One region of the Streptomyces sp. TG1A-8 genome, then DNA from elsewhere that is predicted to be linked to it. Evidence: riboswitches for the same ligand, from Rfam matches in the RefSeq annotation. Region 1 holds a riboswitch; each other region holds the start of a gene.
What was found. Region 1 has a riboswitch for thiamine pyrophosphate ahead of thiC (phosphomethylpyrimidine synthase ThiC). Riboswitches for the same ligand answer to the same signal wherever they lie in the genome.

Region 1 (6,856 bases):
ACGCGATCGGGCAGTGCCTGCTCTCCCAATTGGACGAGGACGCGCGGCGCGACCATCTCGCCCGCTACCCGGTGCGGTCCCTCACGCCGTACACCGTGCGGGACAACCACGCTCTGCTGCAGCGACTGGCCAGGATGCCCCGCATGGAGCCGGTGGTGGAGCGCCAGGAGTACGCACTGGGGACGGTCTGCGCAGCCGTTCCGATCACCGTCGGCACCACGGCGGCCACGATGGCGCTCTCCCTCCCCGCCCATCACGCCGACCGGCTGCTGCCCGCGGCCCGGCGGCTGCAGGCCGGGATCGGCCGGCAACTGGGCGCGCTGACGCTCTCTATCAGCATTTGAAAACTCACTCCTTGTGATCTGGTGTATACGTTCAGCTAGATTGAACTCGGTCACAGGGATCAATCCCGGCCAGTCGACGTCATACGACGGGGTAGGCGATGCGTGAGTCCGTACAGGCAGAGGTCATGATGAGCTTTCTCGTGTCCGAGGAGCTCTCCTTCCGCATCCCCGTGGAGTTGTGCTATGAGGCCTCCGATCCCTATGCCGTGCGGCTGACCTTCCACCTGCCCGGTGATGCCCCGGTGACCTGGGCGTTCGGTCGCGAGTTGCTGGTCGACGGGGTCGGTCGTCCGTGCGGAGAGGGAGACGTGCACATCGCCCCCGCCGACGCGGAGGTGCTGGGCGAGGTGCTGATCCGGCTCCAGGTCGGCAGCGACCAGGCGTTGTTCCGCTCCTCGGCTCCGCCGCTCGTGGCATTCCTCGACCGCACGGACAAACTCGTACCGCTCGGTCAGGAGGGGGCGCTGGCGGACTTCGACGCCCACCTCGACGAGGCTCTGGACCGCATCCTGGCCGAGGAGCAGAACGCCGGCTGAAGGTTACGGCAGCGGTGCCCGGGCGCTCCGGCGCACCGTGTGGAACCTGTGCAGGAACGCTCCTGTAGAGGTTCCCGGCGCACGGCTCCGAAAGGACCCTGGCTCCGAAAGGGCCCTGGCCCCGGTCACCGCTTCCGGCGCCGGCCCCTGCCCCCGCGTGCCGGAGCGGGCTGCGCCCCGGCGGCCGCGGGCGGTCCGGGACGGTCGGCCGCCACCACCAGCGCGGCGAGTGCGGTGGTCACCGGTACCGAGGCGACCAGACCGATCGAACCCACCAGCGTGCGCACGATCTCCTCCGCCACCAGCTCGCTGTTGGCCACCGTCCCCACGCTGCTCTGCGCGATCGAGAAGAGCAGCAGCAGCGGGAGCGCCGCACCGGCATAGGCGAGCACGAGGGTGTTGACCACGGACGCGATGTGGTCACGGCCGATCCGGATGCCCGCCCGGTACAGTCCGCGCCAGCCCATCGCCGGATTGGCCTCGTGCAACTCCCAGACCGCTGAGGTCTGGGTCACCGTCACGTCGTCCAGGACGCCCAGTGAACCGATGATGACGCCGGCCAGCAGCAGGCCGCTCATGTCGATCGACGGGTACAGCCCGTGGATCAGACCGGTGTTGTCGTCCGTGTTGCCGGTGAGCGCGGCCCAGCCGATGAACTCCGAGCCGAGGATGCCGATCAGCAGCAGGGAGACCAGCGTGCCGAGCACAGCGACCGACGTGCGCGCCGACAGGCCGTGGCACATGTAGAGCGCGATGAGCATGATCGCGCTCGATCCGACGACGGCCACGAGCAAGGGGTTCGACCCCTGCAGTATGGCCGGCAGGATGAAGAGGGTCAGCACCAGGAAGCTGACGGCCAGTGCGACCAGCGCCATGACGCCACGGATGCGGCCCACCACCACGACCGCGAGCGCGAAGATGCCGGCGAGCAGCACCATGGGGAACTTCCGGTTCACGTCGGTGACCGAGTACTGCAGGTCCTTCGGCGCCGAGGGCTCGTAGGCGACCACGACCTTCTCACCCTGGTGCATCTGCCGTGTCTGATCGGGTTGCACGATCTCGGTGAACTCACGGCCCCGGTCCTCTCCGGTGTCGACCCGGACCGTCGCCTTCTTGCAGGTGCCGTCCGCCTCCGCCACCGCGGAGGTGCCCTCGGCGGTGGCGGTGTCACCGGTCGGAGTACCGCTTGAGGCGTTGACCGATTTGCAGCTCACCGCGACGACCTGGGTGACCGTGGCCTGCTGCGTCTGGCGGTCGAAGCCGACACCGGACCGCTTGTGGGACGGGGCTCCGCCCGGCCAGAGCACCAGCAGCCCCACCACGACGGCCGCCGTGAACGGAATCAGGATCGCTGCGATGACCTTGCGCAGGTGTTGGGAGACCGGAGCGGCGGGTCCATGGGCATGACTGTGCGAATGGCCCGGCCCGGCGCCGCTCTCCTGACCGCCGTGTCCGTGGTCGTGACCGTGTCCGCCGTCCTGTCCGGAGCCGCCCTGGCGGGGCGGCTCGGAGGGCGGGTACGGGTACTGCTCCATCGTGGTCACCGACCGATCATCGCAAGAACGACAGGGGCCCTCTGTTCACCGCGCCAGCAATGACGCTAGCGTGGGGGCACCTTTGCACACGCGGGAGCTCGGAGCACCGGGCTGAGAGGGCGCTGACCTCCGTATTGCAATGTTTCACGTGGAACTGGATTCCGCGGAACATCGGCAGACGGAAACCGCTGCGTCGACCGCCGAACCTGTTACCGGGTAATGCCGGCGTAGGGAGTAGGTCTCATGACCAACAAGGACGCACACACGCCTGTCTCCACTCAGGACACGGTGAACGGATCGGTGAACGGATCGGCGAACGGGGCGGTGGCCGGCTCGCCGGACGCTTCCTCGAAGGGGGAGGTCGGGAGGTCCATCGGCTGGCACAAGGCGTATGTCGAGGGTTCGCGCCCCGACATGCGCGTGCCGGTTCGTCAGGTGCACCTCACCAACGGTCAGTCGGTCACCCTGTACGACACATCCGGCCCGTACACCGATCCACACGTCGACACCGATGTCCGCAGGGGCCTGTCGCCGTTGCGGGAGAACTGGATCATCGCCCGCGGCGACACCGAGGAGTACGCGGGCCGTCCCGTCCGTCCCGAGGACGACGGCATCAAGCACACCTCGCCGCGCGGTGGCCTGCGCAATCTGGACGCCGTGTTCCCCGGACGCCCGCGCCAGCCCCGGCGCGGGTGCGACGGCCGCGCGGTCACACAGCTCGCGTACGCGCGCCGGGGCGAGGTCACGCCCGAGATGGAGTACGTGGCCATCCGCGAGAACGTCGCTCCCGAGGTGGTGCGCGAGGAGATCGCGGCGGGCCGCGCGGTGCTGCCGGCCAACGTCAACCACCCGGAGATCGAGCCGATGATCATCGGTAAGCGGTTCCTGGTGAAGGTCAACGCCAACATCGGCAACTCCGCGGTCACCTCCTCCATCGAGGAGGAGGTCGAGAAGATGACCTGGGCGACCCGCTGGGGCGCCGACACGGTCATGGACCTCTCCACCGGCCGCAACATCCACACCACCCGCGAGTGGGTGCTGCGCAACTCCCCCGTCCCCATCGGCACGGTGCCGCTCTACCAGGCGCTGGAGAAGGTCGACGGCAAGGCCGAGGAACTGACCTGGGACATCTACAAGGACACGGTCATCGAGCAGGCCGAGCAGGGCGTGGACTACATGACCGTCCATGCGGGCGTACGCCTGGCGTATGTGCCGCTCACCGCCAACCGCAAGACCGGCATCGTCTCGCGCGGTGGTTCGATCATGGCCGCGTGGTGCCTGGCGCACCACAAGGAGTCGTTCCTGTACGAGAACTTCGAGGAACTCTGCGAGATCCTCGCCGCCTACGACGTCACGTACTCGCTGGGCGACGGCCTGCGGCCCGGCTCCATCGCGGACGCCAACGACGAGGCGCAGTTCGCCGAATTGCGCACCCTCGGGGAACTCAACCGGATCGCCAGGCGTTTTCACGTACAGACGATGATCGAGGGCCCCGGTCACGTCCCGATGCACAAGATCAAGGAGAACATCGACCTTCAGCAGGAGATCTGTGATGAAGCTCCGTTCTATACGCTCGGCCCGCTGACCACCGACATCGCCCCGGCCTACGACCACATCACCTCCGGCATCGGTGCGGCGATGATCGCCTGGTGGGGCACGGCGATGCTCTGTTACGTCACGCCCAAGGAGCACCTGGGCCTGCCCAACCGGGACGACGTCAAGACCGGTGTCATCACCTACAAGATCGCCGCTCACGCAGCCGACCTGGCCAAGGGGCACCCGGGTGCGCAGGAGTGGGACGACGCGCTGTCCGACGCCCGGTTCGAGTTCCGGTGGGAGGACCAGTTCAACCTCGCCCTGGACCCGGACACGGCCAGGGAGTTCCATGACGAGACGCTGCCGGCCGAGCCCGCCAAGACGGCCCACTTCTGCTCCATGTGCGGGCCGAAGTTCTGCTCGATGAAGATCTCGCAGGACATCCGGCGCGAACACGGCGGCAGCCGGGTGGAGATCGAGGAGGGCATGGCGCAGAAGTCGAAGGAGTTCGCGGCCGCGGGCAACCGGGTCTATCTGCCGATCACCGAGTGAGACGCGTGCCGCCCCCCGCCGCGCAACTGCGGTCGGCCGGGGTGGCGCCGCACGGCTGGTCCGGGCTCGTGACACCCCTTGACGGGGCGCAAGTCGCGGGCAGGCCGCAGTGACCGCGCAGCCGTGGTCCGGCGGGCGGCGGGCTATTCCGGCTGGTGCTCCGGGCCGCCGAAGTCGGGGCTCGTGTAGTCCGGCCCGGTGAAGCTCGGGCGGGAGGCCGAGCCCTTCTCGGGGCTGCTGAAGCCGGGGCGGCCGTAGCCCAGGCGGGGCATCCGGCCGGTTGGTGCGGAAGGGCCCGTGCGGTGCGGGGCGTCCGCACCGGGCTGGGCGAGTGCGTCCTGCAGGAACGGCAGGATGCCCCGCTCCAGCAGGGCCTCCCGCCAGGCCTCCCTCGCCCTGGCCACCTCGTGGCTCGCCTGGTCGTGGTCCACGGCCTCGGCCGAGGCTCCGTTGCGCAGGGCGGTGAGCAGCAGCCCGGCACCGGCCACGAGGATCGCGACCGCGGCCACGGCGCCGAAGACCCATCCGGCGGTGAGCAGGGTCCGGGCGAAGGCCTGGTGGGGCTCCAGCGCCTTCAGGAGGTAACCGACGAGCAGGAAGATCACGGCTGCGGTGCCGGCGAGGACGGGGGCCAGGACCGCCATGACGGCCAGGGCACCGGCGCCGGTGGCCCCGGCGGGTCCGCCGAGGGCGGTGACGGGGTCCGGCGTCCCCGGGCCCGTCTGCGTGGGGGCGGGGGCGTGGGCGGTGGAGGAGACGGAAGGGGCCGGACGGCGCAGTTGTCCGCGGACCTCGACGTAGTGCTGGTACTCGGTCGCCGCGGCCGCCGTGATCAGCTCGGTGGCGCCGAGCGCCATGGCGCGTAGTTGCCCGGGACTGAGCCGCCGCCCGACAGCGGCCAGTTCGGGCCGGTGCGGTGCGGAGCGCAGCGCCTCGTCGAGGAGCCGCTCGAGTTCCCGGCGGTCCTCGCTCAGCAGATGCTGCGGAACACTGTTCATGTGCATCCCCCGGTGCGCCGTGGGGCTGGGGCTCGCCCGACGGCGAGCCGTCGGGCAGGAACGGAGGGGAACCTGCCACGGACAAGCCGATGGTAGAGCCGTGACGGCGCACGGTGACAGGGGATTGCGTGAATTGCATATCGGCCACCGACCGGGCCGGTACGGCCCGGTCGGTGGCCGGTACGGACCGGTGAACGTTCAGTCGTCCAGTGGAAGTTGCTGGACCAGCAGTTTCCCGGCCATGGTCACGCCGCCGTCCATGGCGATGGCGAGCCCGTCGGCGTAGACGTGCGGGCCTTCGACGACGGGTCCGGCGCTTTCCTCGCCTTCCTCGGAACCGACTTCGCCGAGCAGGTAGGGAATGGGGCTGTGGCCGTGAACGACACGGGCGCCGCCGTACGTATCGAGGAGGGAGCGAACGGCGTCGGCGCCGCCCTCGTCGCGGAAGGAGAAGCGCTTGGTGAACTTGCGGAACAGATCCCAGACCTCGTCCGCGTCATTGCGGGTCAGGGCTTCGCGGACGGTGTCGTTGACCGCCTCGATCGAGTCGCCGTAGTCGAGGTAGGCGGTGGTGTCGGAGTGGAGGAGCAGGTAGCCGTCGACCTCCTCGACGGCGTCGAGACGGGCCATCCACTGCAGGTGGTGGTCCTGGAGGCGGTCCATGTCCGCCTTCTGGCCGCCGTTGAGCAACCAGGCCGCCTGGAAGGTGGCGGTGCCCGCGCCGGAGTTGACGGGGGTGTCGCCGAACCGCTTGGCACCGAGGAGCAGCAGTTCGTGGTTGCCCATGAGGGCCTTGCAGTAGCCGCCGGCCGCGGCGGCCTCGGCGGACAGCCGCATCACCAGGTCGATGACGCCGATGCCGTCCGGGCCGCGGTCGGTGAAGTCGCCGAGGAACCACAGCCGGCTGGTGCCCGCGCACCACTGGCCCGCGGCGTCGATCAGCCCTTTGTCCCGCAGGGCGGTCATCAGTTCGTCGAGGTAACCGTGGACGTCACCGACGACGTACAGCGGGCCGGGGCCCGTGGCGGGCTGCGCGGCCGGGGGGCGGGGACCGGTTCGACGGGGACCTGGAGCGTGTCACCGCGGTTGATGACGGGCAGGTCGCGCTGGGTGGGGGTGTAGCCGTCGGGGTAGGCCTCGTCCACGGGCGGGACGGTGTCGCCGGGGTGGGTGCTGTGGACGTACGGACCGGTCTCGTGGACGTACGCGGGCACCCGGAAGTCGCGCAGCGTCGCCGTCCGCTCCACCTCGGGTCCCTGACCGGCCCCCTGAGTCATCGACCCCTCCACCATCGCGCCGCATCTGCACCGCTTCGGACTGCCTGGTCGCAGCGGCCCGCGGTGTCGTGGGGCCCA
Region 2 (6,856 bases), 1.6 Mb from region 1:
CCGCTGGGCCCGAGCACGCACACCACCTCGTGCTCGGCCACGTCGAGGCCGACCGCGTCGAGCGCGGGCCGTCCGCCGAACCGCACGGTCGCCGCCTCCAGGCTCAGCAGCATCAGAACTCCCCCGCCCGGTCGGTGCGCAGCCGCTCCAGGACGAGCAGGGCGAGCGCGCACACCACCATGAGGATCGTGGACAGGGCCATCGCCTGCCCGTAGTTGAGGTCCCCGGGCCGGCTCAGCAGCCGGGCCACGGCGACCGGGAGCGTCGGGTCGTCCGGGCGCGCGATGAACACCGTCGCCCCGAACTCGCCGAGGGAGACGGCGAACGCGAACCCGGCCGCGACCAGCAGCGCCCTGCGCACCAGCGGCAGGTCGACCTCCCGCCACACCCGCCGGGGCGACGCCCCGAGCACGGCCGCCGCCTCCCGCAGCCGCCCGTCCACCGCCCGCAGCACGGGCAGCATGGTCCGCACCACGAAGGGGACACCGACCAGCGCCTGGGCGAGCGGGACGAGGACCCACGACTGGCGCAGGTCCAGCGGCGGCCTGTCCAGCGCGATCAGGAAGCCGAAGCCGACGGTCACGGCGGAGACGCCGAGCGGCAGCATCAGCAGCGCGTCGAAGCCGCGCACCAGCCGTCCGGCGTCCCGGCGGGCCAGTGCGGCGGCGGCGAGGCCGCCGATCAGCACGGCGATGGCCGTGGCGGCGGCGGCGTACTGGAGCGAGGTCCACACGGCGTGCAGCGGAGCCACCAGGAAGGTGCCGCCGTCGGTGCGCGTCAGCGCCCGGTAGTAGCCGAAGCCGGACGCGTCGAGGGAGCGCCCGACGAGCACGGCCAGCGGCAGCACCAGCAGCAGCGCGACGGTGGCGAGGACCGAGACGAGCAGCGTCCACTGTCCGGCCCCGCGCGGCCGGCGCGCGGTCACCGAGGCGTCGACCAGGTGCAGCGCGCTCTCGCGCCGGCGGACGGTCCGGGCGTGCACGACCAGGACGGCGCCCACCGCGGCGAACTGCACGACGGTGAGCACCGCGGCCGTGGTCAGGTCGAAGACCTCGGAGGTCTGCCGGTAGATCTCCACTTCGAGCGTGGCGAAGGTGGGGCCGCCGAGGATCTGCACCACGCCGAAGGAGGTGAAGGTGAACAGGAAGACCATCAGTGCGGCGGCGGCCACGGCGGGCGCCAGGGCGGGCAGGACCACCTGCCGCCAGGCCTTGGCCGCGGACGCGCCGAGCATCCGGGCGGCCTCCTCCTGCCGGGGGTCGAGCTGGGCCCACAGCCCGCCGACGGTGCGGACGACGACCGCGTAGTTGAAGAAGACGTGGGCCAGCAGGATCGCCCACACCGTGGTGTCCAGCCGTACCCCCCACAGCTCGTCCAGCAGCCCGCCGCGCCCGACCAGGGCCAGGAAGGCGGTGCCGACGACGACGGTCGGCAGCACGAACGGGACCGTGACGACGGCCCGCAGCAGTTGTCTGCCGGGGAAGTCGAGGCGGGCGAAGACGTAGGCGGCGGGCAGGGCGGCCAGCAGGGTGAGGGCGGTGGAGGCGAGCGCCTGCCAGCCGGTGAACCACAGCACGTGCCGGATGTCCGGCCGGGTGACCACGTCCGCCATCCGCCCGAACTGCCAGGCGCCGTCGGCCCTCAGCCCGCGTGCCACGATCGCGGCCACGGGCCAGGCGAAGAACACCGCGAAGAACGCGACGGGCGGGGCCATGAGGCCGAGCCGCGCCGCGCTCCCCGTGCGGCCGCCCCTGCGGGGGGCCGCGCCGGGCGCCGCTCCGGCTACTTCAGTACGAGCGACGTCCACGACTTGACCCACTGATCGCGGTTGGCGGCGATGGTGCCGGGGGACATGGTCTCGGGGTCCTCGGCGGCGGGCCCGTACCGCGTGAAGTCGGCGGGCACCGCGGTGCCCTCCACCACCGGGTAGACGAACATGTTCAGCGGCATGTCCCGCTGGAACTCCCCGGACAGCAGGAAGTCGAGGAACGCCTTGCCGCCCTTGGGGTTCCCCGCGTGGCTCAGCAGCCCGGCGAACTCGACCTGCCGGAAGCAGGTGCCGGCCGCCACGCCGGTCGGGGCGGTGCGGGGCCGCTTCGCGGCGTAGATCACCTCGGCGGGCGGGGAGGAGGCGTACGACACCACCAGCGGCCGGTCGCCGCCGGCCTTGCGGCCTCCGGCCGAGCCGGAGAACTCCTGGTCGTAGGCCTGTTCCCAGCCGTCGACCACTTTGACGCCGTTGGCCTTGAGCTTCTGCCAGTACTCCGGCCAGCCGGTCCCGCCGAACCGTGCGGCGCTGCCGAGCAGGAAGCCGAGGCCGGGCGAGGAGGTGGCGGCGTTCTCGGTGACGAGGAGGTTCTTGTACGCGGGCTTCGCGAGGTCGGCGAAGGTCTGCGGCGGGGCCAGCTTGTGCTCGTTGAAGTACGCCTTGTCGTAGTTGACGCAGATGTCGCCGTAGTCGACGGGCGTGACGCGGTGCCGGGCCCGGTCGAGCTGGTAGGCGGCGCCGACCCGGTCGAGGCCCTTCGCCTCGTACGGCTGGAACAGGCCGTTGTCGAGGGCGCGGGACAGCAGTGTGTTGTCGACGCCGAAGAAGACGTCGCCCTGCGGGTGGTCCTTGGTCAGGATCGCCTTGTTGACGGCCTGCCCGGCGTCGCCGTCCTTCAGGACCCGGACCGTGTACCCGGACCGCTTCTCGAAGTCCTTGAGGACGCTCTTGGAGACGGCCCACGAGTCGTGGCTGACCAGGGTGACGGTCTTGGAACCGCCCGCTCCGCCGGCGTCCGCGCTGCCGCAGCCGGCCAGTGCCGGCAGCGCGATCAGCCCGAGCCCGGCGGCCACGGCCACGAAGGTCTTGGTGTGCACTGGATGTCCTCCTGGGGTTGGCCAGGAAGAGACGCGGCCCCGTCCGGCCTCGGCGGAGGCCGGACGGGGCGCAACAGCTTGAGTGGTGACCGAACTTCCTACCCAGAATGACCTGGGCGAGGTTCAGAGGGTCTGCGGCCGGTTGCCGCACTCTCAGCGCTGTGGCGCTCCCCTGTCGGAATATGCAGATGTACGGCTGGTATGAAGTTGTGGTGACGGGCTCAGGTTACCGCTCGGTGGCCGCCAGCTGACCACAGGCCCCGTCGATCTCCTGTCCCCGGGTGTCCCGGATGGTCACCGGCACCCCGTGGGCCGCGACGGCCTCCACGAACGCCTTCTCGTCCTCGGGCCGCGAGGCGGTCCACCGGGAGCCCGGCGTCGGGTTGAGCGGGATGAGGTTGACGTGCACGGGCCTGCCCCTGAGCAGTCGTCCGAGCCGGTCGCCGCGCCAGGCCTGGTCGTTGATGTCCCGAATGAGCGCGTACTCGATCGACAGCCGGCGGCCCGTCTTCTCCGCGTACTCGAAGCCGGCGTCGAGCACCTCGCGCACCTTCCACCGCGTGTTCACGGGGACGAGGGTGTCGCGCAGCTCGTCGTCGGGGGCGTGCAGGGAGATCGCCAGCCGGCACTTGAAGCCCTCGTCGGCGAAGCGGTGGATGGCCGGCACCAGTCCGACGGTGGAGACCGTGATCCCGCGCTGCGACAGCCCGAGCCCGTCCGGCGCGGGATCGGTGAGCGCCCGGACGGCACCGACGACGCGCTTGTAGTTGGCGAGCGGCTCGCCCATCCCCATGAAGACGATGTTGGACAGCCGCGCCGGGCCGCCGGGCACCTCGCCGTCGCGCAGCGCCCGCATCCCGTCCACGATCTGGTGGACGATCTCGGCGGTGGACAGGTTCCGGTCCAGGCCCGCCTGTCCGGTGGCGCAGAAGGGGCAGTTCATCCCGCACCCGGCCTGCGAGCTGATGCACATGGTCACCCGGTCCGGGTAGCGCATCAGCACCGACTCCACGAGCGTGCCGTCGAACAGCCGCCACAGCGTCTTGCGCGTGGTGCCCTGGTCGGTCGACAGGTGCCGCACGACGGTCATCAGCTCGGGGAACAGCGCCTCCTGGAGCTTGCCGCGCGACCCGGCGGGGATGTCGGTCCACTGCTCGGGGTCGTGCGCGTACCGCGCGAAGTAGTGCTGCGAGAGCTGCTTGGCACGGAACGGCTTCTCACCGATCCCGGCCACGGCGTCCTTGCGCTCGGCGGGCGTGAGGTCGGCGAGGTGCCGCGGCGGCTTCTTGGCTCCGCGCGGGGCGACGAAAGTGAGTTCTCCGGGCTTGGGCATGGTGCTCCCAGTGTCGCAGATCGAATCGCGGGCCCGTGCGGGCCGGCCACGGCAGCGGGCCCCGCCCTGCCGAGCAGGAGGGGGCCCGCAAGCCGTGGCGCGCGCGGCTCAGGCGGAGCCGACGAACACGACCATCAGCAGCCACACCACCGGGGCCGTCGGCAGCAGGGAGTCCAGGCGGTCCATGATGCCGCCGTGACCGGGGAGCAGGGCGCCCATGTCCTTGATGCCCAGGTCCCGCTTGATCATGGACTCGCCCAGGTCGCCCAGCGTGGCACTGGCCGCGACCGCCAGGCCCAGCAGCAGTCCCTGCCACCAGGCGCCGTCGTCGATCAGGAACTGCATGCACAGCGCCCCCGCGACCGTGGCGAACAGCACCGCGCCGAGCAGGCCCTCGCGGGTCTTGCCGGGACTGATGCGCGGGGCCAGCTTGTTCCGGCCGAAGCGCCAGCCGACGGCGTAGGCGCCGGTGTCACTGACGACCGTCAGGACCAGGAAGGTCAGGACACGCCGGGGACCGTCGTCGGCGGTGAGCAGCAGCGCGACGAACGTGGCCAGGAAGGGCACGTAGAAGGCCGCGAACAGGCCCGCGGTGACGTCCTTGAGGTAGCCCTCCGGCGGTTCCGTCATCCGCCAGACCAGCACGGCCAGCGCGGTCAGCGCCATGGCGACCCAGGCGCCCTCGGCACCGCGGACGTACCCGGCGACCACCATCGCCGCACCGCCGACGGCGAGCGGCACCAGCGGCGCCTTGATGCCCTTGCGCTCCTGCAGCCTGCTGGTCAGCTCCCACAGGCCCACGACCACGGCGACCGCGATGACGCCGACGAACACGGCCTTGACGACGAACAGGGACGCGATGATCACCACACCGAGCCCGGCGCCGACACCTATGGCCGCGCCCAGGTCACGGCCCGCGCTCTTCTTCTGCGGCGCGGGGGCCGGCTGCGGGGCGTCGGACATGGGCTCCGGATTCTGCCTCTGGGCTCGGTACGTCTGGGCTCGGAACGTCCCGTCGCGGAACGCCTGGTCCGGGTACGGGGGGCCACCCGGGCGAGCCGCCCCCCGGCCGCCGTCCCGGTCCGCGCCGTACGGAGGCGCGTCGGACACGACGGGCATGGGGCGGGTCTGCTGCGGCGCCTCAGGCGCATCGTACGCGGGACCCGCCGGGGCGGCCCCCTGGACGGGCCCGCGTTGCGCGGGCCCCCAGTACCCGGCCTGCCCGGCGGGCGGTGGCGCTCCCCAGGAAGAGTCGCTCATCAGACTTCGAGCAGCTCCGCTTCCTTGTGCTTCAGGAGCTCGTCCACCTGGGCGACGTACTTCGCCGTGGTGTCGTCCAGCTCCTTCTCCGCGCGGCGGCCCTCGTCCTCGCCGACCTCGCCGTCCTTGATCAGCTTGTCGATCGCGTCCTTGGCCTTGCGGCGCACCGAGCGGATGGAGACCTTGGCGTCCTCACCCTTGCCCTTGGCGACCTTGATGTACTCGCGGCGGCGCTCCTCGGTCAGCTCGGGGAACACCACCCGGATGATGTTGCCGTCGTTGCTGGGGTTGACGCCCAGGTCGGAATCGCGGATCGCCTGCTCGATGTTGCGCAGCGCGCTCTTGTCGAACGGGGTCACGACCGCCATGCGCGGCTCCGGCACGGAGAACGAGGCCAGCTGGTTGATCGGCGTCGGGGCGCCGTAGTAGTCGGCCACGATCTTGTTGAACATCGCCGGGTGCGCACGGCCGGTGCGGATCGCGGCGAGGTCCTCCTTGGCGACCACGACGGCCTTCTCCATCTTCTCCTCGGCCTCGAGGAGGGTCTCTTCGATCACCACTTGCTCCTGCGTGTCTTGAGTAAGGCCCGGCTGCGGTTCCTGTGTCGGGCGGCGGCCGGCTGCGTCGCGTCCTCTTCCTGCACGGTTCCCGACCGGCAGGACATTGTCCATCCCCCGGCCGGGGCGCGTCCCGTCCGTCCCCGGGCGGGTGGCGCACCCCGGGCGCCGGGGTGTGCCGGTCAGTCCCGGCTGCCCTGGTCGCCCACGAGCGTGCCGATCTTCTCACCCTTGACGGCCCGCGCGATATTGCCCTCCGCGAGCAGCTCGAACACGACGATCGGCAGCTTGTTGTCGCGGCACAGCGTAATGGCGGTGGCGTCGGCGACCTTGAGGTCGCGGGTGATGACCTCGCCGTAGCCGAGGGCGTCGAACCTGACGGCGTCCGGGTTGGTCCTGGGGTCGGAGTCGTAGACCCCGTCCACGCCGTTCTTGCCCATGAGCAGCGCCTCGGCGTCGATCTCCAGGGCGCGCTGGGCGGCGGTGGTGTCGGTGGAGAAGTACGGCATGCCCATACCGGCGCCGAAGATGACCACACGGCCCTTCTCCAGGTGGCGCACGGCGCGCAGCGGGATGTACGGCTCGGCGACCTGGCCCATGGTGATGGCGGTCTGCACCCGGCTGTCGATGCCCTCCTTCTCCAGGAAGTCCTGGAGGGCCAGGCAGTTCATCACGGTGCCGAGCATGCCCATGTAGTCGGAGCGGGCACGGTCCATGCCGCGCTGCTGGAGTTCGGCGCCGCGGAAGAAGTTGCCGCCGCCGATGACGACCGCGATCTGCGCGCCGTCGCGGACGACGGCCGCGATCTCACGGGCGATCTTGTGCACCACGTCCGGGTCCA
Region 3 (6,856 bases), 1.4 Mb from region 1:
CGTCGGCGGTGCGGGCCGGCTCGTCCCGGCCGGCGTCCCCGGCGGCCCGCAGGTCGGAGACCTCCAGGGTCGGGTCGTGGCGCCCGGCCCTGCCGCGCCGGCGCTTGCTGCCGCCGCTGCCGGCCTCGGGGCGCTTGACCGCCCAGCCGGCGGCGAAGCCGCGGCGGAAGGACAGCGTGACGTAGGTCTGGCCGGTCGCGAAGGCGATCGCGCCGACGCCGATCACGATCACGGACGGCATCAGCACGCCGAGCACGACCCCGAGGAAGCCGGCGAAGGCCAGCAGCCGCCAGCGCAGGCGCGCCTTGTACTGCAGCAGCACCTCGCCGAGCAGCCACAGTGCGACGACGCCGAACGCCGTGTAGAGGACCGTCCAGCCCATGTACGCCCCTCTCCCAATAACCGCTCGCAGTGTGTCGTACCGCGGTGCGCCGGTCTAGGCCTGCGGGGGGTGGTGCAGGCCCAGGTTCTCGTAGATTTCCAGCGTCGCCGTGGAGTTGTTCAGCGTGATGAAGTGCAGTCCGGGCACTCCCTCGGCCAGCAGCCGGGCGCAGAACTCCGTGGCGAACTCGATACCCAGGGAGCGTACCGCCGCGGGATCGTCCTTGGCTGTGAGGATCCGCTCTTTCAGGACGTCCGGGAACATTGCGGTGCTGAGTCTGGGCAGGCGCTCCAGCATCTTCACACTGGTGACCGGCAGGACCTCGGGGATGACCGGGGTGTCGCAGCCGGCGGCCGCCACCCGGTCGCGCAGCCGCAGGTAGGACTCCGGGTGGAAGAACATCTGCGTGATGGCGTAGTCGGCGCCCGCACGGCACTTGTCGACGAAGTGGGCGACGTCGGTGTCCCAGTCGGTGGAGCGCGGGTGCATCTCCGGGAAGGCGGCGACGCCCACGCAGAAGTCGCCCGACTCCTTGATCAGGCGGACGAGTTCGGCCGCGTACGTCAGTCCCCGGGGGTGCGGCACCCACGCGCCCATCGGGTCGCCGGGCGGGTCGCCGCGCACGGCGAGCATGTTGCGGATACCGGCGTCCGCGTACTGGCCGATGATGTTGCGCAGTTCGGCGATGGAGTGGTCGACCGCGGTGAGGTGGGCGACCGGCGTGAGCGTCGTGTCGACGACGATCTGCTGGGTCTCCCTGACCGTGGTCGTGCGGGTGGAACCGCCGGCCCCGTAGGTGACGGAGACGAAGTCGGGGGCCACCGCCTCGACCCTGCGCAGCGCGTTCCACAGGTTCCGCTCGCCCTTGGGGGTCTTCGGCGCGTAGAACTCGAACGAGTACGTCGTCTTGCCGGCGGCGAGGATCTCACGCACGGTGCGTGCGCGGTCCGTCCTGGTGGATGCGGTTCCGAGGGCCATACCCGCAGGTTAGCCAGGGGCGGACGGTCCCCCAACAGAACGGCGGGATTTCGCCCTGATTGCCGGTTTCCCGTCCATCCCTTGGACAGCCCGCCCGGGGTCCTCCCTCACGGATCCCGCCGGACTCGCGGGGTCCGGCACCGCACCCCGCTCCCCGGTCCGGCCCGCTCCGGCCCGCTCCGAACGGAGGGCCCTAGACCTGCCGCAGCCGCTCGGCGAACTCCGCCGCCGCGGCCCCGGGGTCGTCGGCTTCGGTGATCGCGCGGACCACGACGACCCTGCGGGCGCCCGCCTCCAGCACTTCGTCCAGGTTGTCCAGGTCGATGCCGCCGATGGCGAACCAGGGCCGGGCGGTGCCGAGGGAGGCGGCGTACCGGACCAGGCCGAGGCCGGGGGCGGGGCGGCCGGGCTTGGTGGGGGTGGGCCAGCAGGGGCCGGTGCAGAAGTAGTCCACGCCCTCCTGGACGGCCGCCGCGGCGGCCTCGGGCTCGGCGTGCGTGGAACGGCCTATCAGGACGTCGGGGCCGAGGACGGCGCGGGCCGCGGGGACCGGGAGGTCGCCCTGGCCCAGGTGCAGGACGTCGGAGCGGGCGGCGTGGGCGACGTCGGCCCGGTCGTTGACCGCGAGCAGCTTGCCGTGCCGGGCGCAGGCCTCGGCGAACACCGCGAGGTGCTCCAGCTCCTCGGCGGCCTCCATGCCCTTGTCTCGCAGCTGCACCACGTCGACACCGCCGGCCAGGACCGCGTCGAGGAACGCGGCGAGGTCGCCCTGGCGGCGCCGGGCGTCCGTGCACAGGTAGAGGCGGGCGCCGGCGAGCCGGGCGCGGGCGGTGTCGGACATCGCTGGGTCCCCCGTGGTCGGTGTGCCGGTGGCGTACGGGCCGGGCCCGTACGCCACCGGTGGTGCGGGCCGGTCAGACGGCGAGCGCCTGGGCGCGGCGCTTCACCTCCGTGCCGCGATTCTCGCTCAGGGCCTGCGCGGGGGTGCCGGGCAGGGTCGGGTCGGGGGTGAAGAGCCACTCCAGCATCTCTTCGTCGGTGAAGCCGTCGTCCCGCAGGAGCGTCAGGGTCCCGGACAGGCCCTTGACGACCTTGTCCCCGTCGATGAAGGCGGCGGGGACGTGCAGCGCCCGGTTCTCCCCCCGGCGCACGGCGATCAGCTGGCCGTCCTTGACCAGCTGCCGCACACGCGTCACCTCGACGCCGAGCACCTCGGCGATGTCGGGGAGGGTGAGCCAGGCGGGGACGAGAGCATCGATCTTTGCGTCAATCTCGGTCACGGGAACAAGCCTGCCATCCCCCGCCGACAGCCGGAAACCGGACCGGGCCACCCGGCGGACACGCCCCGGGTCCCGCCGACGCGGGACGGGCGGGGTCCGGCGGCCGTGTCAGGCCCCGCCGTCGGCGGTGGTCTCCTTCAGCGGCCGGGCCGGGTCGGCCAGCGCGTCCCCGTCCATGCGGCGGCCCGCCTCGATCAGCCGTCTGCCCTGGGCCAGGTCGCGGGGCCGGCCGACCGCGAGCAGGGCGACCAGCCGGTCCTCGCGCAGCCAGCACACCGTCCAGGCGGGCCCGGCCGGGTCGCCGCGCCACACCGTGCGGTCGGCGCCGGCGTGGTGGCCGGCGTACTGCACGAACCGGCCGAACTGCTCGGACCAGAAGTACGGCACCGGGTCGTAGGTCCGGGGCGTCTCGCCGAGGATGTCCGCGGCCACCGTGCGGGGGCCCTGCAGGGCGTTGTCCCAGTGGTGGACCAGCAGCCGCGCACCGTACCGGGCGGAGGGGAAGGAGACGCAGTCGCCGACCGCGTACACGTCCTCGGCGCTGGTGCGCAGCCGGTCGTCGGCCAGGACCTCGCCGTGGGCGCCCAGTTCGATGCCGGAGCCGGCCAGCCAGGCGGTGGCGGGACGGGCGCCGACGCCGACCACGACGGCGCCGGCGGGCAGCCGGGTGCCGTCGGCGAGCACCACCGCGCCGGCCTCGACGCGCTCCACGCGCGCGTGGGTGCGCAGGTCGGCGCCGCTGTCGGCGTACCAGGCCGCCATGGGCGCGGCCACCTCGGCGGGCAGCGCGCCGGCCAGCGGCCGGTCGGCGGCCTCCACGACGGTCACCGCGCAGCCCGCCTCGCGGGCGGCCGTGGCGAACTCGGCGCCGATCCAGCCGGCGCCGACGACCACGACGTCGTGCTGGCGGGCCAGTACGGGCCGCAGCCGTTCGGCGTCGTCCAGGGTGCGCAGCAGGTGCACGCCGGGCACACCCTCGGTGCCCGGCAGCCGGATCGGCTCGGCACCGGTGGCCAGGACCAGCACGTCGTAGGGGACGGGACCGGCCCCGGTGTCCAGCTCGCGGTCGGCGGGGCGCACGCCCAGCACCTCGCAGCCGAGCCGCAGTTCGATGCCGAGTGCGTCGAAGTCGACGTCGAAGGCGGAGCCCTCGGCCTTGCCGAGCAGCACGGCCTTGGACAGCGGCGGCCGGTCGTAGGGCTGGTGGGGCTCGGCGCCGATCAGGGTCACGGTGCCCGTGAAGCCCTGCTCGCGCAGGGCGACCGCGGTCTGCACCCCGGCCATGCCCGCGCCGGCGACGACCACGCGCCGCTGCGGTGCCGCGCCCTCGTGCGGTGTCTGCTCGCTCACCCGGTCACCATAGCCAGGTGACGCACCGTGCGTCAGCGGGCGTGCTCCGTGACCCGTTCCGCACCGCTCGCACCGGACGTCCCGCCGGCCGCCGCCCGGGGGGCGGGCTCCCTTACGGGTGGCGCGCCCCGCGGGCTAGGGTGGCCACGCACGAGCACTCGCGGGAGCCCGGACGCACCGGGCTGAGAGGGAGGCTGGCGGCCTCCGACCGTACGAACCTGATCCGGGTCATGCCGGCGAAGGGAGGGGCTGGACGCCCATGTCGTCACGTACGTCCGACGTCCTCGTCATCGGGGGCGGGATCATCGGCCTGGTCACGGCCTGGCGGGCCGCGCAGCGCGGGCTCGCCGCGGCCGTGGTGGACCCTGAGCCCGGCGGCGGGGCCGCGCGGGTCGCGGCGGGGATGCTGGCCGCGGTCTCGGAGCTGCACTACGGCGAGGAGACCCTGCTCGCCCTCAACCTGGAGTCCGTCCGCCGCTGGCCGGACTTCACGGCCGAGCTGACCGGGCTGACCGGCCACGACCTCGGCTACCGCCGCTGCGGCACGCTCGCCGTCGCGCTGGACGCCGACGACCGCGCCCAGCTGCGCGAACTGCACGCCCTCCAGCGGCGCGCGGGCCTGGAGTCGGTGTGGCTGTCGGGCCGGGAGTGCCGGCGGCTGGAGCCGATGCTCGCGCCCGGGGTGCGCGGGGGGCTGCGGGTCAACGGCGACCACCAGGTGGACCCGCGGCGGCTCGCGGCGGCGCTGCTGGCCGCCTGCGAGCGGGCCGGGGTGGTGTTCCACCGGTCCTGGGCCGAGCGCCTCGACGTGGTGCGCGGGCGCGCCTCGGGTGTCACCACGGCGGACGGCACCGGGCTGGCCGCCGGACAGGTGGTGCTGGCGGCCGGGAGCCTGAGCGGGCGCCTGGCGGGCGTCCCGGACGAGGTCCTGCCCGCGGTGCGGCCGGTGAAGGGCCAGGTGCTGCGGCTGACGGTGCCGCGCCGGTACGCGCCGTTCCTGAGCCGCACCGTGCGGGCCGTGGTGCGCGGCAGCCAGGTCTACCTGGTGCCCCGGGAGAACGGCGAGCTGGTCGTCGGCGCGACCAGCGAGGAGCTGGGCTGGGACACGACCGTGACGGCCGGCGGCGTGTACGCGCTGCTGCGCGACGCCCACGAGCTGGTGCCGGGGATCACCGAGCTGCCCCTGACCGAGACCCGGGCCGGACTGCGCCCCGGTTCCCCGGACAACGCGCCGCTGCTGGGCCCCTGCGGTCTGGACGGGCTGCTGCTGGCCACCGGGCACTACCGCAACGGGGTGCTGCTCACCCCGGTCACCGGTGACGCCCTGGCGCACGCGCTGCTCACCGGTGAGCTGCCGCAGGAGGCCCGCCCGTTCACGCCGAAGCGTTTCGGCGCCGTCCTCACGGAGCTGCCCACATGAACGTCTCCGTCAACGGCGAGCGCCGGGAGGTCGCCGCGGGCACCGCTCTCGACGGCCTCGTCCGCTCCCTGACCGCGGCGCCCTCCGGGGTGGCCGCCGCCGTCAACGAAACGGTCGTCCCGCGCGCGCGGTGGGCGGCCACCGTCCTCACCGAGGGCGACCGCGTCGAAGTCCTCACCGCCGTCCAGGGAGGCTGACCGATGACCGACGACCCCTTCGTCCTCGGCGGTGTGCCCCTCGGCTCCCGGCTGATCATGGGCACGGGCGGCGCGCCCAGCCCGGAGGTGCTGGAGCGGGCCCTGGTGGCCTCGGGCACCGAACTGACCACCGTGGCCATGCGGCGGGTCGACCCCGGCGTGCGCGGCTCGGTGCTGTCGGTGCTGGAGCGGCTGGGCATCCGGGTGCTGCCGAACACGGCCGGCTGCTTCACCGCCGGGGAGGCCGTGCTGACCGCGCGGCTGGCCCGGGAGGCGCTCGGCACGGACCTGGTCAAGCTGGAGGTGATCGCCGACGAGCGGACCCTGCTGCCCGATCCGGTGGAGCTGCTGGAGGCCGCGGAGACGCTGGTCGACGACGGGTTCACGGTGCTGCCGTACACCAATGACGACCCGGTGCTCGCGCGGAGGCTGCAGGACGTGGGCTGTGCGGCGGTCATGCCGCTGGGCTCGCCGATCGGGTCCGGGCTCGGGATCCGCAACCCGCACAACTTCCAGCTGATCGTGGAGCAGGCGCAGGTGCCGGTGATCCTGGACGCGGGGGCCGGCACGGCGTCGGACGCGGCGCTGGCGATGGAGCTGGGGTGCGCGGGGGTGATGCTCGCGTCCGCCGTGACCCGGGCGCAGGAGCCCGAGCTGATGGCGGCGGCGATGCGGCGGGCGGTGGAGGCGGGCAGGATGGCCCGGCTGGCCGGACGGATCCCGCGGCGGCACTTCGCGCGGGCGTCGTCCCCCGCCGAGGGCCTGGCCGCGCTCGATCCGGAGCGCCCCGCGTTCTGAGCGGCGCCCGGGATCCTGCCCGGGTTCCGGGGGAAGCGTCACAGGTCGGCTGCAGTGGGGCGGCCGAGCCGGTCGCGCCGGGGAGCCGGCCGGCACGTCCTCGTAGACTCGCCTGCGTGGATACGACCCTTCAGGACCCCCTCGTCGGGCAGGTGCTCGACGGCCGTTACCGCGTCGAGGCGCGGATCGCGGTCGGCGGGATGGCCACGGTCTACCGGGCCCTGGACACCCGTCTGGACCGGGTCCTCGCGCTCAAGGTGATGCACCCGGCGCTGGCCTCCGACGGGTCGTTCGTGGAGCGGTTCATCCGGGAGGCCAAGTCGGTCGCCCGGCTGGCGCACCCCAACGTGGTGCAGGTCTTCGACCAGGGCACCGACGGGCCGTACGTGTACCTGGCGATGGAGTACGTCGCCGGCTGCACCCTGCGGGACGTGCTGCGCGAGCGGGGCGC

Region 2: it holds a riboswitch for thiamine pyrophosphate, as region 1 does, so the genes downstream of both, QQY24_RS08785 (thiamine ABC transporter substrate binding subunit) here and thiC (phosphomethylpyrimidine synthase ThiC) in region 1, are expected to answer to the same signal.
Region 3: it holds a riboswitch for thiamine pyrophosphate, as region 1 does, so the genes downstream of both, thiO (glycine oxidase ThiO) here and thiC (phosphomethylpyrimidine synthase ThiC) in region 1, are expected to answer to the same signal.

What each region holds. Positions count from the first base shown of each region.
Region 1 covers NZ_JASTLB010000001.1:3,743,242-3,750,097, forward strand. The annotation lists gene QQY24_RS16255 (IclR family transcriptional regulator) at 1-344, shown strand, start outside; gene QQY24_RS16260 (SsgA family sporulation/cell division regulator) at 443-880, shown strand; gene QQY24_RS16265 (YibE/F family protein) at 1,006-2,424, opposite strand; TPP riboswitch at 2,496-2,666, shown strand; gene thiC (phosphomethylpyrimidine synthase ThiC) at 2,659-4,503, shown strand; gene QQY24_RS16275 (hypothetical protein) at 4,647-5,507, opposite strand; partial or broken gene QQY24_RS16280 (metallophosphoesterase) at 5,700-6,793, opposite strand.
Region 2 covers NZ_JASTLB010000001.1:2,132,080-2,138,935, forward strand. The annotation lists gene QQY24_RS08775 (ABC transporter ATP-binding protein) at 1-113, opposite strand, end outside; gene QQY24_RS08780 (iron ABC transporter permease) at 113-1,714, opposite strand; gene QQY24_RS08785 (thiamine ABC transporter substrate binding subunit) at 1,783-2,865, opposite strand; TPP riboswitch at 2,943-3,049, opposite strand; gene rlmN (23S rRNA (adenine(2503)-C(2))-methyltransferase RlmN) at 3,092-4,198, opposite strand; gene QQY24_RS08795 (phosphatidate cytidylyltransferase) at 4,307-5,458, opposite strand; gene frr (ribosome recycling factor) at 5,458-6,015, opposite strand; gene pyrH (UMP kinase) at 6,198-6,856, opposite strand, start outside.
Region 3 covers NZ_JASTLB010000001.1:5,186,673-5,193,528, reverse strand. The annotation lists gene QQY24_RS22810 (hypothetical protein) at 1-382, opposite strand, end outside; gene metF (methylenetetrahydrofolate reductase [NAD(P)H]) at 437-1,360, opposite strand; gene thiE (thiamine phosphate synthase) at 1,554-2,201, opposite strand; gene QQY24_RS22795 (Rv2175c family DNA-binding protein) at 2,275-2,640, opposite strand; gene QQY24_RS22790 (NAD(P)/FAD-dependent oxidoreductase) at 2,749-3,990, opposite strand; TPP riboswitch at 4,141-4,252, shown strand; gene thiO (glycine oxidase ThiO) at 4,250-5,410, shown strand; gene thiS (sulfur carrier protein ThiS) at 5,407-5,607, shown strand; gene QQY24_RS22775 (thiazole synthase) at 5,611-6,405, shown strand; gene pknB (Stk1 family PASTA domain-containing Ser/Thr kinase) at 6,522-6,856, shown strand, end outside.